3 regions of the Arthrobacter sp. P1_B4 genome follow, and region 2 is predicted to be linked to each of the others. Evidence: riboswitches for the same ligand, from Rfam matches in the RefSeq annotation. Region 2 holds a riboswitch; each other region holds the start of a gene.
The links. A riboswitch is a leader RNA that binds a small molecule or an ion and turns the genes downstream of it on or off. The one in region 2 is predicted to bind thiamine pyrophosphate.
Positions count from the first base shown of each region.

Region 1: another riboswitch for thiamine pyrophosphate. It lies ahead of thiO (glycine oxidase ThiO); the one in region 2 lies ahead of AC1D1W_RS09210 (bifunctional hydroxymethylpyrimidine kinase/phosphomethylpyrimidine kinase).
Region 3: another riboswitch for thiamine pyrophosphate. It lies ahead of AC1D1W_RS06555 (ECF transporter S component); the one in region 2 lies ahead of AC1D1W_RS09210 (bifunctional hydroxymethylpyrimidine kinase/phosphomethylpyrimidine kinase).

Region 1 covers NZ_JBFTZW010000130.1:818-5,020, forward strand. The annotation lists gene AC1D1W_RS19405 (RNB domain-containing ribonuclease) at 1-941, opposite strand, end outside; gene AC1D1W_RS19410 (ferritin-like fold-containing protein) at 980-1,654, shown strand; gene thiE (thiamine phosphate synthase) at 1,692-2,390, opposite strand; TPP riboswitch at 2,417-2,537, shown strand; gene thiO (glycine oxidase ThiO) at 2,531-3,841, shown strand; gene thiS (sulfur carrier protein ThiS) at 3,838-4,074, shown strand; gene AC1D1W_RS19430 (thiazole synthase) at 4,080-4,203, shown strand, end outside.
Region 2 covers NZ_JBFTZW010000017.1:27,293-31,495, forward strand. The annotation lists gene AC1D1W_RS09205 (Rne/Rng family ribonuclease) at 1-2,299, shown strand, start outside; TPP riboswitch at 2,448-2,545, shown strand; gene AC1D1W_RS09210 (bifunctional hydroxymethylpyrimidine kinase/phosphomethylpyrimidine kinase) at 2,528-4,203, shown strand, end outside.
Region 3 covers NZ_JBFTZW010000009.1:149,887-154,089, forward strand. The annotation lists gene AC1D1W_RS06545 (energy-coupling factor transporter transmembrane component T family protein) at 1-85, opposite strand, end outside; gene AC1D1W_RS06550 (ABC transporter ATP-binding protein) at 82-1,740, opposite strand; gene AC1D1W_RS06555 (ECF transporter S component) at 1,769-2,416, opposite strand; TPP riboswitch at 2,483-2,626, opposite strand; gene AC1D1W_RS06560 (heme-degrading domain-containing protein) at 2,814-3,359, shown strand; gene AC1D1W_RS06565 (DUF4235 domain-containing protein) at 3,399-3,662, shown strand; gene mnhG (monovalent cation/H(+) antiporter subunit G) at 3,754-4,101, opposite strand; gene AC1D1W_RS06575 (MrpF/PhaF family protein) at 4,133-4,203, opposite strand, start outside.

The DNA of each region.
Region 1 (4,203 bases), on a different contig from region 2:
ACAATGGCCAGCTGCCGGGGGTCCGTCGGGTCAAGGGTCCGCAGGTACTCGCCGTAGCGCATTTCCCCGTCCCAGGGCTTGCCGAGGGCGTGGGTCTGCCGGTGGAAGTGGCGCAGTGACGCCTCGTCCGGGGCGGGCATGGTGCGCAGGATGCCGACTTTGCCCTGGAGCATGAGCGCAGCGGCGGCCATCCCGGTCATGAGTGAAATCTGGGCGTTCCAGTCCTCCACCGGCAGCGGCGGGGCCGCCACGATCCGGTAGCCGCCGTCGGGCAGTTGCTGGATCTCTTGTTCCGGCATGTTCAGGCTCGCGCCGCCGCGCAGGCGTTCCAGTTCCACCCGTTTGAGCCCTACTTCTTTCAGCAGCTGCAGCACGGGCGCCGCGGTGCCGGCGTCGAGCTCGGCCTGGACGCCTTTGTAGTTGAGCTTCGCGCGGCTGCGGACCTGTGCCCGGCGCACGAGGACCGAGGCGACCTCTGCCGCGGCGTCGAGTTCGAACTCCCAGACGAACGCCGCGCACAGCTGCCCGGCGAGCAGGCTGCCGGCGGCCTCGCTGATGATCTCCGGATGCAGCGGAATGCGGCCGTCCGGGGTGTAAAAGGTCTGGCCGCGGCGCCGGGTTTCGGCGTCGAGCGCCCCGCCCGGGGCGACAAAGGAGGGGACGTCGGCGATGGCGTAGAAGACCTTGTAGCCGCCGTCGCTCCGTTCGATAAAGAGGGCCTGGTCCAGGTCGGTGGACGACGCCGGATCGATGGTCACGAACTCGACATGCGTGAGGTCAAGGTCCGGGAGCTTGTGCTCGGCCACTGCCGCCTCCGCGTCGCGGAGCACAACTTCGGGGAACGGGCCGGGCAGTTCCAGCGTGGTGCGCAACGCCTTGAGGGCCCCGGCAAGCTGGTTCTGCTGCTCGTGGACACTGGGGGTCAGGCGATGATGGGACACGAAAATCAGGGTAGCCCGATTTCCGCTATTAGTCTTGGATGATGAGCGCAACTGCGGACGATCCTGCCCTCTACAACAGCTTCCTTGCCGAACTGCTGGGAGTCTTGGCGTACGGCGAGCTTTCCGCCTTCGAGCGGCTGTCCTCGAGTGCCCGGTACTCGCCCACGCTGCATGACCGTGCGGTGCTGGGCAGGATGGCCGTGGTCGAGTTCCAGCATTACGAACTCGTCCGGACCCGGCTCGAGCACATGGGCCTGGATACGGAGGCCGCCATGCTGCCGTTCCAGCCCTCGGTGGACCACTTCCACGAACGCACGCGCCCGTCGGACTGGTACGAGGCCCTCATGAAGGCCTACGTGATCGACACGGTCGCCGCGGACTTTTACGGCGTCGTAGGCCGGTACGTCGACGCCGCGACTCGTGAGTTAATCGGACAGGTCCGCTCCACCGGTGAGTCCACGGCCGTGCTGCAGGCGCGCCTCAAGGCGGCCCTGGCCGATGACCCCCGGCTGGCGTCGCGCCTGGCGTTGTGGGCCAGGCGCCTGCTGGGGGAGGTACTGAACCACGCCCAGCGTGTCAGCGCTGAGCACGCGTTCCTCGGCGGACTGTCGGGGCTGGACGACGCCGGCGCCCGGGCGCTGGTCAACGGCCTGGCGGCCGAACTCGCAGCGAATCACGCGCGCCGGATGACGGAGCTGGGTCTCGCCGGATAGTTTCAGTGCCGGCCGGCATTACGGGCTGGGGACCTGCTTAGGATGCGGCGGCGTCCAACGCCGCCAGCAAGGCTCCGGCGGCGTGGGCCGGATCAGCGGCATCGGTAATCGCCCGGACCACAACGATCCGCCGGGCACCGGCATCGACTACCTGCTCCACGTTACTGAGGTCGATCCCGCCGATCGCAAACCACGGCAGCACGCTTTCGTTGACCCTGCCGGTTCCCTCCGCGTCCGCCCCGCCGATCGCCTGGGCGGCGTAGCGCACCAGATCGAGGCCGACGGCGGCGCGTCCGGGCTTGGTGGGCGTCGCCCACACGGGGCCCACACAGAAATAATCGAGCCCTCTGCGGCCGGGCGCGGCAGCGATGGCGGCGTCCACCTGCTTCGGGCTGTGGGTGGACAGGCCGATCACGGCATCCTTGCCGAGAAAGCCGCGGGCGGCGTCGAGCGAAATGTCCTTCTGGCCGACATGGAACACCGGAGCTCCGGACAGGGAGGCGATGTCCGCCCGGTCATTGACGGCCCACAGCCGCCCGTGGCGCTGCGCCGCGGTGTGCAGGACCTCCAGCAGTTCCAGCTCCTCGGAGGCCTCGAGCGACTTGTCGCGCAACTGGATGATGTCCACGCCGCCGGCGAAGGCGGCGTCCACGAAGTCCGCGAAGTCGCCGCGGTCCCTGCGGGCGTCGGTGCAGAGATAGAGGCGGGCGGTGGTGTGGAGAGGGTCCTGGCTCATGGGACCAGCCTAGTTCCTCTAAACTGGGCGCATACCGCGGGAGCCCGCAGCAGCCATATCGCCGCTGCCCGGCTGAGAGGGCGTCAGAGCCGACCGCTTGACCTGATCCGGCTAGTACCGGCGTAGGGAAGGAATTTTTCATGGGCACACGAGCAGGCCGTGCAGCCGGAGCCGCAAATGACGCCGCCGCCCAGGTTTGTGACACAGGGCCCGGTACCGCAGAGGGAATCATCGCGGGGGATACGAGTGCCGACGTGGCCGTGATCGGTGGCGGGGTGATCGGCCATGGCATCGCGTTCGAGGCCATGCGCTCGGGCCGATCCGTGGTCCTGATCGATGATGCTCCCGGCAGCGGAGCCAGCTGGGCCGCCGCCGGCATGCTGGCCCCCGTGAGTGAACTGCACTACCAGGAGGAGCAGCTCCTGGAACTGATGCTTGAGGCCTCCCGGTTGTGGCCAGGATTCGCTGCGGCTCTCGACGCCGGTGCCGCCGGCGCGGATTCCCCGGCGGGTACCGGCTACTTAACGACGCCGACCCTGGCGGTGGGGGCCGACGCGGCGGACCGGCGCGCGCTCGCGGACTTGAGGGAAGTCCAGCAGGCATGCGGCCTGGCCGTGGAGCCACTGACAGTGCGCGAGGCGCGCACCCGGGAGCCCCTGCTGAGTCCCGGCATCTCGTGTGCCTTCGACATCCCGGCCGACCACCAGGTGGACCCCCGCCTGCTGATCACCCGGCTCGCCGGCGTACTCGGTGCGGAAGGCGGCAGCTTCGTCCGGCGGCGCGCGGCGGGCCTGCTGTGGCAGGACGGACAGGTGGCGGGTGTGCGGTTGGCCGGCGGCGGTTCCGTGCGGGCTGCGGAGACCGTGGTGGCCAACGGGCTCGGCGCCGCCGCGCTCGAGGAGCTTCCGGCCGGGCTGGCGCTGCCGCTGCGGCCCGTCTACGGCGACATCCTCCGGCTTCGCGTGCCTCCGCATCTGCAGCCGCTGCTCACGGCCACCGTGCGGGGCATGGTGCGCGGCATCCCGGTGTACATCGTCCCCCGCCAGGACGGCACAGTGGTGATCGGGGCCACCCAGCGGGAGGATGGACCGTCGGATCCGCACGCGGTTTCCGCCGGCGGTATTTACCAGCTGCTGCGGGATGCCCAGCAGCTGGTGCCTGCGGTCGCCGAGCTGGAGCTTTTAGAAGCCACGGCGCGGGCGCGGCCCGGCACTCCGGACAATGCCCCGCTGCTGGGGCGGGTCGCACGAGCGGACGGCGGGGACGTCCCGGGACTCATCATCGCCACAGGATTCTTCCGGCACGGCGTCCTGCTGACCCCCGCCGCCGCCGCCGTGTGCCGGCAACTCATGGACTTCACGCCGGACCCGCGCTGGGGCGGGTTCCGCCCGGACCGTTTTTCCCGCATCCCGGTTACGTCCGGGGACAGCCCCAAGAAGGAAGCAGCATGAACATCCTACTTAACGGAACGGAGCAGAGCGTCGCCGACGGCGCCTCCGTCTCCACACTCGTCAGCCAGCTTACGGGCCGGAGCATCGGCCCCGACGGCCGCGCCGCCGACGGGCGGAAGCTCGGTGTCGCCGTCGCCCGCAACGCCGAAGTGGTGCCGCGCAGCCAGTGGCACGCCACGGCGCTCGCCGACGGCGACGACGTCGAACTTGTCACGGCAGTCCAGGGAGGATGACCAGCATGAACGAGACGACATTCGCAGGAACACCAGCCGTCCCCATGACCGGTGCGGTGGCCGATCCGTTCGTGGTCGACGGCGTAAAGCTCGGCTCCCGCCTCATCATGGGAACCGGCGGTGCCCCGA
Region 2 (4,203 bases):
GGACCTGGAGCTGACCGGCGGGGAAGGCGACGATCCGCCCAACACGGTGACCCGCGTCCGTGCGCCGCGGGCCATGGCCGAGGCGCCGGTGAACAACCGCGTCACATCCGTCAAGGGCTCCACCCGCCTGGAAGCCAAGAAGCAGCGCCGCCGCGAATCCCGCGACACCGGCCGCCGCCGTACCGTCATCACCGAGGCCGAGTTCCTGGCCCGCCGCGAGTCCGTGGACCGCCAGATGATCGTCCGCCAGCGCGACGACAGAATCCAGATCGGCGTCCTTGAGGACGGCGTCCTGGCCGAGCACTTCGTGTCCAAGACCCAGCAGGACTCCCTGATCGGCAACGTCTACCTGGGCAAGGTCCAGAACGTGCTGCCCTCCATGGAAGCCGCTTTCGTGGACATCGGCCGCGGCCGCAACGCCGTGCTCTACGCCGGTGAAGTGAACTGGGAGTCCGTCAACCTCGAGGGCAAGCAGCGCCGCATCGAGAACGCGCTGAAGTCCGGCGACTCCGTGCTGGTCCAGGTCACCAAGGACCCGGTCGGCCACAAGGGCGCCCGTCTCACCAGCCAGATATCACTGCCCGGCCGGTACCTCGTGTACGTGCCCGGCGGTTCCATGACCGGCATCTCCCGCAAGCTGCCCGACGTCGAACGCAACCGCCTCAAGCGGATCCTCAAGGACCGCCTGCCCGAGGACGCGGGCGTCATTGTCCGCACCGCGGCCGAGGGAGCTTCCGAGGAAGAGCTGACGCACGACATCAACCGCCTCCGCGCGCAGTGGGAAGGCATCGAGAGCCAGTCGACGTCCACCAAGATCCTCGCCCCCGAGCTGCTCTACGGCGAACCTGACCTGACCATTAAGGTGGTCCGGGACGTCTTCAACGAGGACTTCTCCAAGCTGATCGTCTCCGGCGAGGAAGCCTGGGACACCATCGAGGCCTACGTCACCTACGTCGCACCGGACCTCGTGGGCCGGCTCGAGAAGTGGACCAAGGACACGGACATCTTCGCGGCCTGGCGCATCGACGAGCAGATCCACAAGGCCTTGGACCGGAAGGTCTTCCTGCCTTCGGGCGGTTCGCTCGTGATCGACCGCACCGAAGCCATGACCGTGGTCGACGTCAACACCGGCAAATTCACCGGCTCCGGCGGCAACCTTGAGGAAACCGTCACCAAGAATAACCTGGAAGCGGCTGAGGAAGTCGTCCGGCAGCTGCGCCTGCGCGACATTGGCGGCATCATCGTGATCGACTTCATCGACATGGTGCTCGAATCCAACCGCGACCTCGTGCTGCGCCGCATGGTGGAGTGCCTGGGCCGGGACCGGACCAAGCACCAGGTGGCCGAGGTGACCTCGCTGGGCCTCGTGCAGATGACCCGCAAGCGGATGGGCACCGGGCTGCTGGAAGTCTTCGGCGAACAGTGCGAAACATGTGCGGGCCGCGGCATCGTCACCCACGACGAGCCGGTGGAGCACCGCCGCGCCAACACGGTCGCCGCGGAGCACTATGTGCCGCGCACCGAGGCGCAGCCTGCTGCCCGACCGGAACGCAAGAGCCGTCGCCGCGGCAGGGGAGGCCAGGGCGGAGAGACCGCGCCGGCCGCACCCGCGCCCGTCCACGCCGAACCCACCGAGGCCGAACGCCACGCCAAGGCCGAGGCCACCCGGGCAGCGCTGGCCAACATCGCTGCCGCAGCGCATGCCGCGCACCTGCACGACGGGGAGGCAGCCGCAGCCAGCGACGCCGGGGCCCGCCAGGCCGCTGTCGACGCCGTCACGCAGCTCGCAGCCGCCGACGAGGCAGCCGGCCGCCCCGCAACGGTGCTGACGTTTGGCGGCGAGCAGGTGGCCCTGCCCTTCGTCGAGCACGCGGAGGACGCGCCGTCACCGGCCCTGACCCTGGACCTGCTGACCGAGGCTTTCGCAAACCTGGGCGAAGCAGAGGCCGGCAAGCCGGACCAGGCCGCCGGCCTGGCGGCCGGTCAGGCAGCGGCTGTTGCCGCACCGGAAGCCACGGCGCCCGAGGCGCCGGCGGCCGTCCGCGCTGCGGAGGCGCCGGCGTCACGCACAGCTGACACCACGACGCTGCGCGGCCGCCGCGCACGCCGCAACCGGAGTGCCAGCCGCGCCCAGGGCGCAGCCAACGAAACCTCCGTGGAGCACCGAGAGGCAACCCGGCCGGCCGCGGCCGGATCGGTCCACGAGGCCAAGGCTCCCGCTGCGGCCAGGCCTGCGTCCCTCCCGGCCGGCAACGAGCCGATCATCCTCGGCGTCGGCGTGCCGGCGTCGGAGCTGTAGTCCTCCGCGACTGACCACGTCCCCGTCCGGTCATTATTTCGACTGGTCGGGTTGCGGGTCCGGGTCGGGGCAGACGTAACATACGTCCGCCCAGGCCCGGGCCCGCTCGTGCGTTAACGGGTCCGCAGGGTGGCAGCGGCTAGGCTGGAACACTGACACGGGGTGCCGGGCATCGGGCCGGCTGAGATCCAGACCCGTTGAACCTGTCCGGTTAGCACCGGCGAAGGGATGTCTGCCTTGTCCGCGAGACCGAATCCGTCCGAGTTCCTCCCGCTCAATTTTTTGCACTGCGAGTCTCTGCCGGCCCCGCCGCGCATTCCCCGTGTGCTGGCCATCGCCGGCTCCGATCCCTCCGGCGGGGCCGGAATCCAGGCCGACCTGAAGAGCATCGCGGCGAACGGCGGCTACGGCATGGCCGCCATCACCGCCCTGACAGCGCAGAACACCCAGGGCGTGCGCGCCGTCCACGTTCCCCCGGCGGCGTTCCTCACGGCGCAGCTGGACGCCATCAGCGACGACATCGGCATCGACGCCGTCAAGATCGGCATGCTCGGTGACGCCGCCGTGATCGAAGCCGTCCGCGTCTGGCTGGAAAAGGTGCGCCCCGCCGTCGTGGTCCTGGACCCGGTGATGGTCGCCACCAGCGGGGACCGGCTCCTGCAGGAATCCGCCGAGGCCGCCCTGCAGGGCCTCCTGCCGCTGGCGGACCTCATCACGCCCAACCTCGCCGAACTCGCCATCCTGCTCAAGGAGCCCGTCGTGGCCGACTGGTCCGAGGCCCTGGCGCAGGGCAAGCGGCTGGCCGCCCTGACCGGCACCACTGTCCTGGTTAAGGGCGGACACCTCCAGGGCGGCGGGCCGGGGGGCGGGCATGCCCACGGCGCCGGCGCCGACGGCCACGCCGCCGGCAACGGCGACACGGACGGCTGCCCGGACGCACTGGTCAACACCGGCGGCCTGCTCGGCCAGGAAACGGTGGTGGTGCCGGGGGAGCGGATCGCGACGCGCAACAGCCACGGCACCGGCTGCTCCCTGTCCTCGGCTATGGCCACCGTGCAGGCCCGGGTGGGGGACTGGGAAGCGGCGCTGCGTGAAGTCAAACCGTGGCTGCTGGGCGCGCTCCGAGAAGCCTCGGCCCTGGACGTCGGCACCGGCAACGGCCCGGTCCACCACTTCCACCACCTCCAGCACCTCCAGGGCGGGCAGGCCCTCAAAGACGGCCAGCGCGGCCAGCACCGCCCGGCCGGGCACGGTCCGGCGGCGGGGGAGTTCGCCGCAGCCCTGCGCGCAGGAGCCGCGGGCGATCTTGAGGCGATCTACGCCCTGGACTTCGTCCGCGGACTGGCCGACGGCACCTTGCCCGAGCACGAGTTCGCGTACTACCTCGCCCAGGACGCCATCTACCTCAACGGCTACTCCCGGGTCCTGGCCCGGGCCGCGGCGATTGCCCCCACCGAGGCCGAGCAGTTGTTCTGGGCCCGTTCGGCGCAGACCTGCCTGGAAGTCGAATCCGAGCTGCACCGGTCCTGGCTTAGCGCCCGCCCCACGGCCTCCACCCTGGGCCCGGTCACGAAAGCGTATGTGGACCACCTGCTGGCCGCCTCGGTCTCCGGCAGCTATGGCGTCCTCGTGGCGGCGGCACTGCCCTGCTTCTGGCTCTACGCCGAGGTCGGTTCCACGCTGCACCGGGAGTTCCTGGCCGGCGGCGCCCCCGGGGAGCACCCCTACGCCGGCTGGCTGCGGACCTACGCCGACGAGGACTTCGCCGCCGCGACCCGGCAGGCCATCGCGTACACGGACACGGCGGCCGGGCGGGCATCGGAGAGCGAGCGGGAGGCCATGGCCCTGGCCTTCCGGCAGTCATCGCGCTACGAAGTGGACTTCTTCGACGCGCCGCGGTTGTA
Region 3 (4,203 bases), on a different contig from region 2:
TCAGGGTGACCGCCGTGAACTTGGCGAGCGGGTTGGCTCGGGTCAGCAGCGCATGGTTGCCGCGCAGGCTCAGTGCGTCCCTCATGGCGAGGCCCCCTCCGGCAGCTGAAGATCCGGGCCGGGAGCGTCCGCGGCTCCGGTTTCCCGTGGCCGGAGGCGGAGTTCGGCGCCACCGAGGACGGCGCTGAATTCGGCGTCGTGCGTCACGGACACGACGGCGGTGCCGGCGTCGAGGAGCTCGGAGAGGAACGAGGCGAGTTCGGCCCAGGTATTGGCATCCTGGCCGAAGGTGGGCTCGTCCAGGACCAGCACCTGGGGGTGCGCCGCCAGCACAGTGGCTACCGAAAGGCGCCGCTTCTCGCCGCCGGAGAGCGTGTAGGGGTTGGCGTCCACAAGCTCCGTCAGCCGCAGCCGCTCCAGCAGTTCGTCCACGCGGTCTTCGCCGTAGCCGAGGTGGCGCGGCCCGAACATGAGCTCGTCGAGGACCTTGCCAGTGACGAACTGGTGCTCGGGTTCCTGGAAGACGGTTCCGATCCTGGCGATCAGCTGCTGGGCCTTCCACCGGTAGGGATCGGGTCCGGCGCTGTCGCGTACGCGGCCACTGGAGCGACCACTGGAGTGACCGGTGGCGGGACTGCTCAGCTCCGCCGTGGCCGAGACTGTTCCCGCGACGGGCCGCAGGAGACCGGCCAGTGTCAGCGCCAGGGTGGACTTTCCCGTGCCGTTCTGGCCGGTGATGGTCAGCGCCTCGCCGGCGCGGACCCGGACGGAGAGCCCGGACTGGACCGGACGCGGCGCGATGGTGCGGAAGCCGTCGCGCAGCCCGGCCCGCCGCGGCCGTTCGCGGGACACCGCGAGCGCGTCGGCCGTGAGCAGAGTCTGTCCTGCGCCCCGCGCCGGTGTCCGCATCCGCGTCGCCGGGACGTAGCCCGGCACCCAGACGCCCGCACCGATGAGCATGTCCCGTGCCTCGGCCAGGACCCGGTCCGGCGGTCCGTCAATCAAGACCGCGGAGTCCGTGGCGGACCCTGGCTGCAGCACCACGATCCTGTCCACCAGATCTTTCCAGACCCCCACCCGGTGCTCCACGACCACCAGCGTGGCGCCCGTCTTGTCCAGGCAGCGGCCCACAGCGTCGCGGACCTCCAGGACGCCCGCGGGGTCGAGGTTGGCGGTCGGCTCGTCGAGCAGGAGCAGCCCTGGCCGCATCGCGAGGATCCCGGCGAGCGCGAGCCGTTGCTTTTGTCCGCCGGAGAGGGCCGCCGTCGGGTGGTCCAGCGGCAGCTGTCCCAGCCCGACGTCGTCGAGGGCCTCGCGCACGCGCGGCCAGATCTCCGCCGCAGGGACGGCTAGGTTCTCCGCCCCGAAGGCGACGTCGTCGCCGAGGCGGGAGAGCACCACCTGCGTTTCCGGGTCCTGCTGCACCAGCCCGGCGCGGCCGCGCTGCGCCCGTGGCGCGGCGCCGTCGATCAGGAGGCTGCCGGTCTCGTCTGCATCTTCGGCTTCGCCGGAGGCGCCGGAGCCGCCGGGGTCGCCGGAGGCGCCGTCGCCCAGCACGCCGGCCAGGGCGTGGAGCAGCGTCGACTTGCCGGCGCCGGAGGGCCCCAGCAGGAGCACGCGCTCCCCCGGCCGGATGTCCAGGTCAAGGCCGCTGACCGCGGGCCTGGTCCGTCCGGCATGCCGCCAGCCCCAGCCGCGGGCCGTGACGGCGGCCGGCCGGACGCCCGGTGAAGATCTCATGATTCTCTGCAGGATTCAGCGACGGGGCTCAGGAAAAGACGGGCTCCGTGGCGGCCTTGCGGGAGGCAAAGGAGCCCAGCACTCCGGTCTTCGCCAGGCCGCGGGTGGCGAGCCAGGCCAGTCCGCCGGCAATCACTGCGCCGGAGATCGTGGTGAAGAGGATGTAGGCGAGCTTGTCGCCGGCTTCGTAGGCGATGTTCCAGCCCCACGGCAGGAAGGAATCGTTCAGGCCGCAGAAGAGGCCCGCGCCGGCGCCGGCCAGCACGGAGACGGGCAGGTTGAACTTCCTGTAGAGGAAGGCCGCGAAGACCAGTTCGGCGCCGAGGCCCTGCAGGATGCCGGAGATCAGCACCGTGGTGCCGTACTGCGAACCCATGATGAGCTCGCCGGTGGCCGCGACGGTTTCGCAGAAGAGCGCGGCGCCCGGCTTGCGGATGATGAGCATGCCCAGCACCGCCGGGATCATCCAGCCGCCGGCGTAGAGTCCACTCAACGGCGGGTAGACCGCGTTGACCGGAGTCGAGATCAGGTTCGCGCCCTGGGACCAGGCCCAGAAAATGACGCCGCCGGCAACGGCGATCAACGCGGCCACCACAATGTCCACCACGCGCCAGCTGTAGTTGCGCCGGGCGGATGAACGGCTGGCGGAACCATGCTGTGCTGAAATATCTGTCATGTCGTCCTCCTGAGGAACAGGAGGGGAGGGTGCGCCGGCCGGTCTCGGCTTCCGCCGCCCTCCGCGCACCCTGAGAACTCGACTCCCTTGCGCCGGTACTAACCGGATCAGGTTCGAGGGTCTGCGGCTGTCCGCACTCTCAGCGCCCACCAAAGGTTTCCCCGGATTGTTCCGGCGATGCCCGACGGCGGCGCTCCCCTGTCGTAATTATTTTCGCCCTTGTGGGCTGGCTTAGTTTACACCCGAACGGCCGGGTTTTCAGTGGTGTGCCGTCACAATCGCGGAGCGGACGGCGGCAGTCCCGGCGGCCCGGAAAACCCTCTTGGTAGAGTCGTCGTGCCGGACCCCCGGACCCGCCAGCGGGCGGCCTCGTCACCCACCGGAAAGCTGGAATATTTTGTCGCACACACCGGTCACCCAAGATCCCTCCGGGGAATACGATCCCGACTCCAGTGAGCCGCAGCCGCACGGCTCCCTGGCGGCGCTCATCGGCCGCGTGCTGGCCGAGATAGAGGCGCTCCAGTTCGCGTCGTTCAGCAAGGATGACGCCCTGGACCTCGGGCTCCTCCTTGTCGAGCTGGGCAGGCAACGCTCGCTGCCGATCGCCGTCGACATCACCAAAGGCGAGCAGGTGCTCTTCCACGCCGCACTGAACGGCGCCACACCGGACAATGAGCGCTGGATCAACGCCAAGAAGCGCACCGCCATGCGGTACGAGGTCCCGTCCCTGCTGGTGGGCCTCCGGGCCCGCGCCGCCGGCGGAAGGATCGAGGACAACGCCTGGTGGGATCAGTCGGAGTTCGCCGCCCACGGCGGGGCGTTCCCCATTTACGTGCGCGGCACGGGCGCCGTCGCCGTCGTCACCGTCTCCGGCCTGCCCCAGAAGGCGGATCACGAACTCGTGGTCGAGGCCCTGCGGATGGTCCTCACCCCGGAACGCTAGGCTAGGGGAAAACCGTTCCCGTCCCAAGGAGACCGAAGAATGAACATCCTCATCAAGCTGCTCGGCACCGGCGTCAGCCTCCTGGCCGGCTTTGCCGGCACCAAGCTGGTGGACACCTTGTGGGAAAAGTCCACGGGCAACAAACCGCCCAAGGGCCAGGAGGACGACGTCCCCACCACCCTGCGCTCGGCCCTGACGTTCGCCCTGATCTCCGCATCGGTCAGCGCCATCATCCAGGTGCTCGCCAACCGCGGCACCCAGCGCGCGATCACCCGCTTCGCCAAGACCCAGGACGTCGTCTGACCCGACCTGCCGCGGCGCCCGCCGCGGCAGTCGAAGGCCCCGGCCGCGTCCGTCGACGTGCCGGCCGGGTCCGCCGGGCCCGGTCGGGGGCTCAGCGGTCGTCGCCGTCCGCTCCGTGCGTGGCCGCCTGCTGGGCGGCCTTCTGGACTACCGCCTCGAGTTCGTCGGAGCTCAGCAGCTCCGGGTGCAGGTGCTTGGTCCGGTAGCCGGCCCGGCCCACCATGTGGGCGGACACGGGGACGGTGAGCAGCTGGAAGAGCCAGGCCACCAGCAGGACGGGCCACACCGACCAGGTGCGCATCTGCAGGCCGAGGGCCGCCAGCAGCAGGAACAGGCCGAGGACCTGCGGTTTGGTGGCCGCGTGCATCCTGCTCATGAGGTCCGGGAAGCGCAGCAGCCCGATGGCGGCCGCGAGGGACATCAGGGCTCCGGTCACCATGAACACGGCGGAGACGGCGTCGATCACTGTGTCAGGATTCACGGACGCCCTCCCGCCTGTCGGCCACGAACCGGGCCACGGTGACCGAGCCGACGAAGCCGA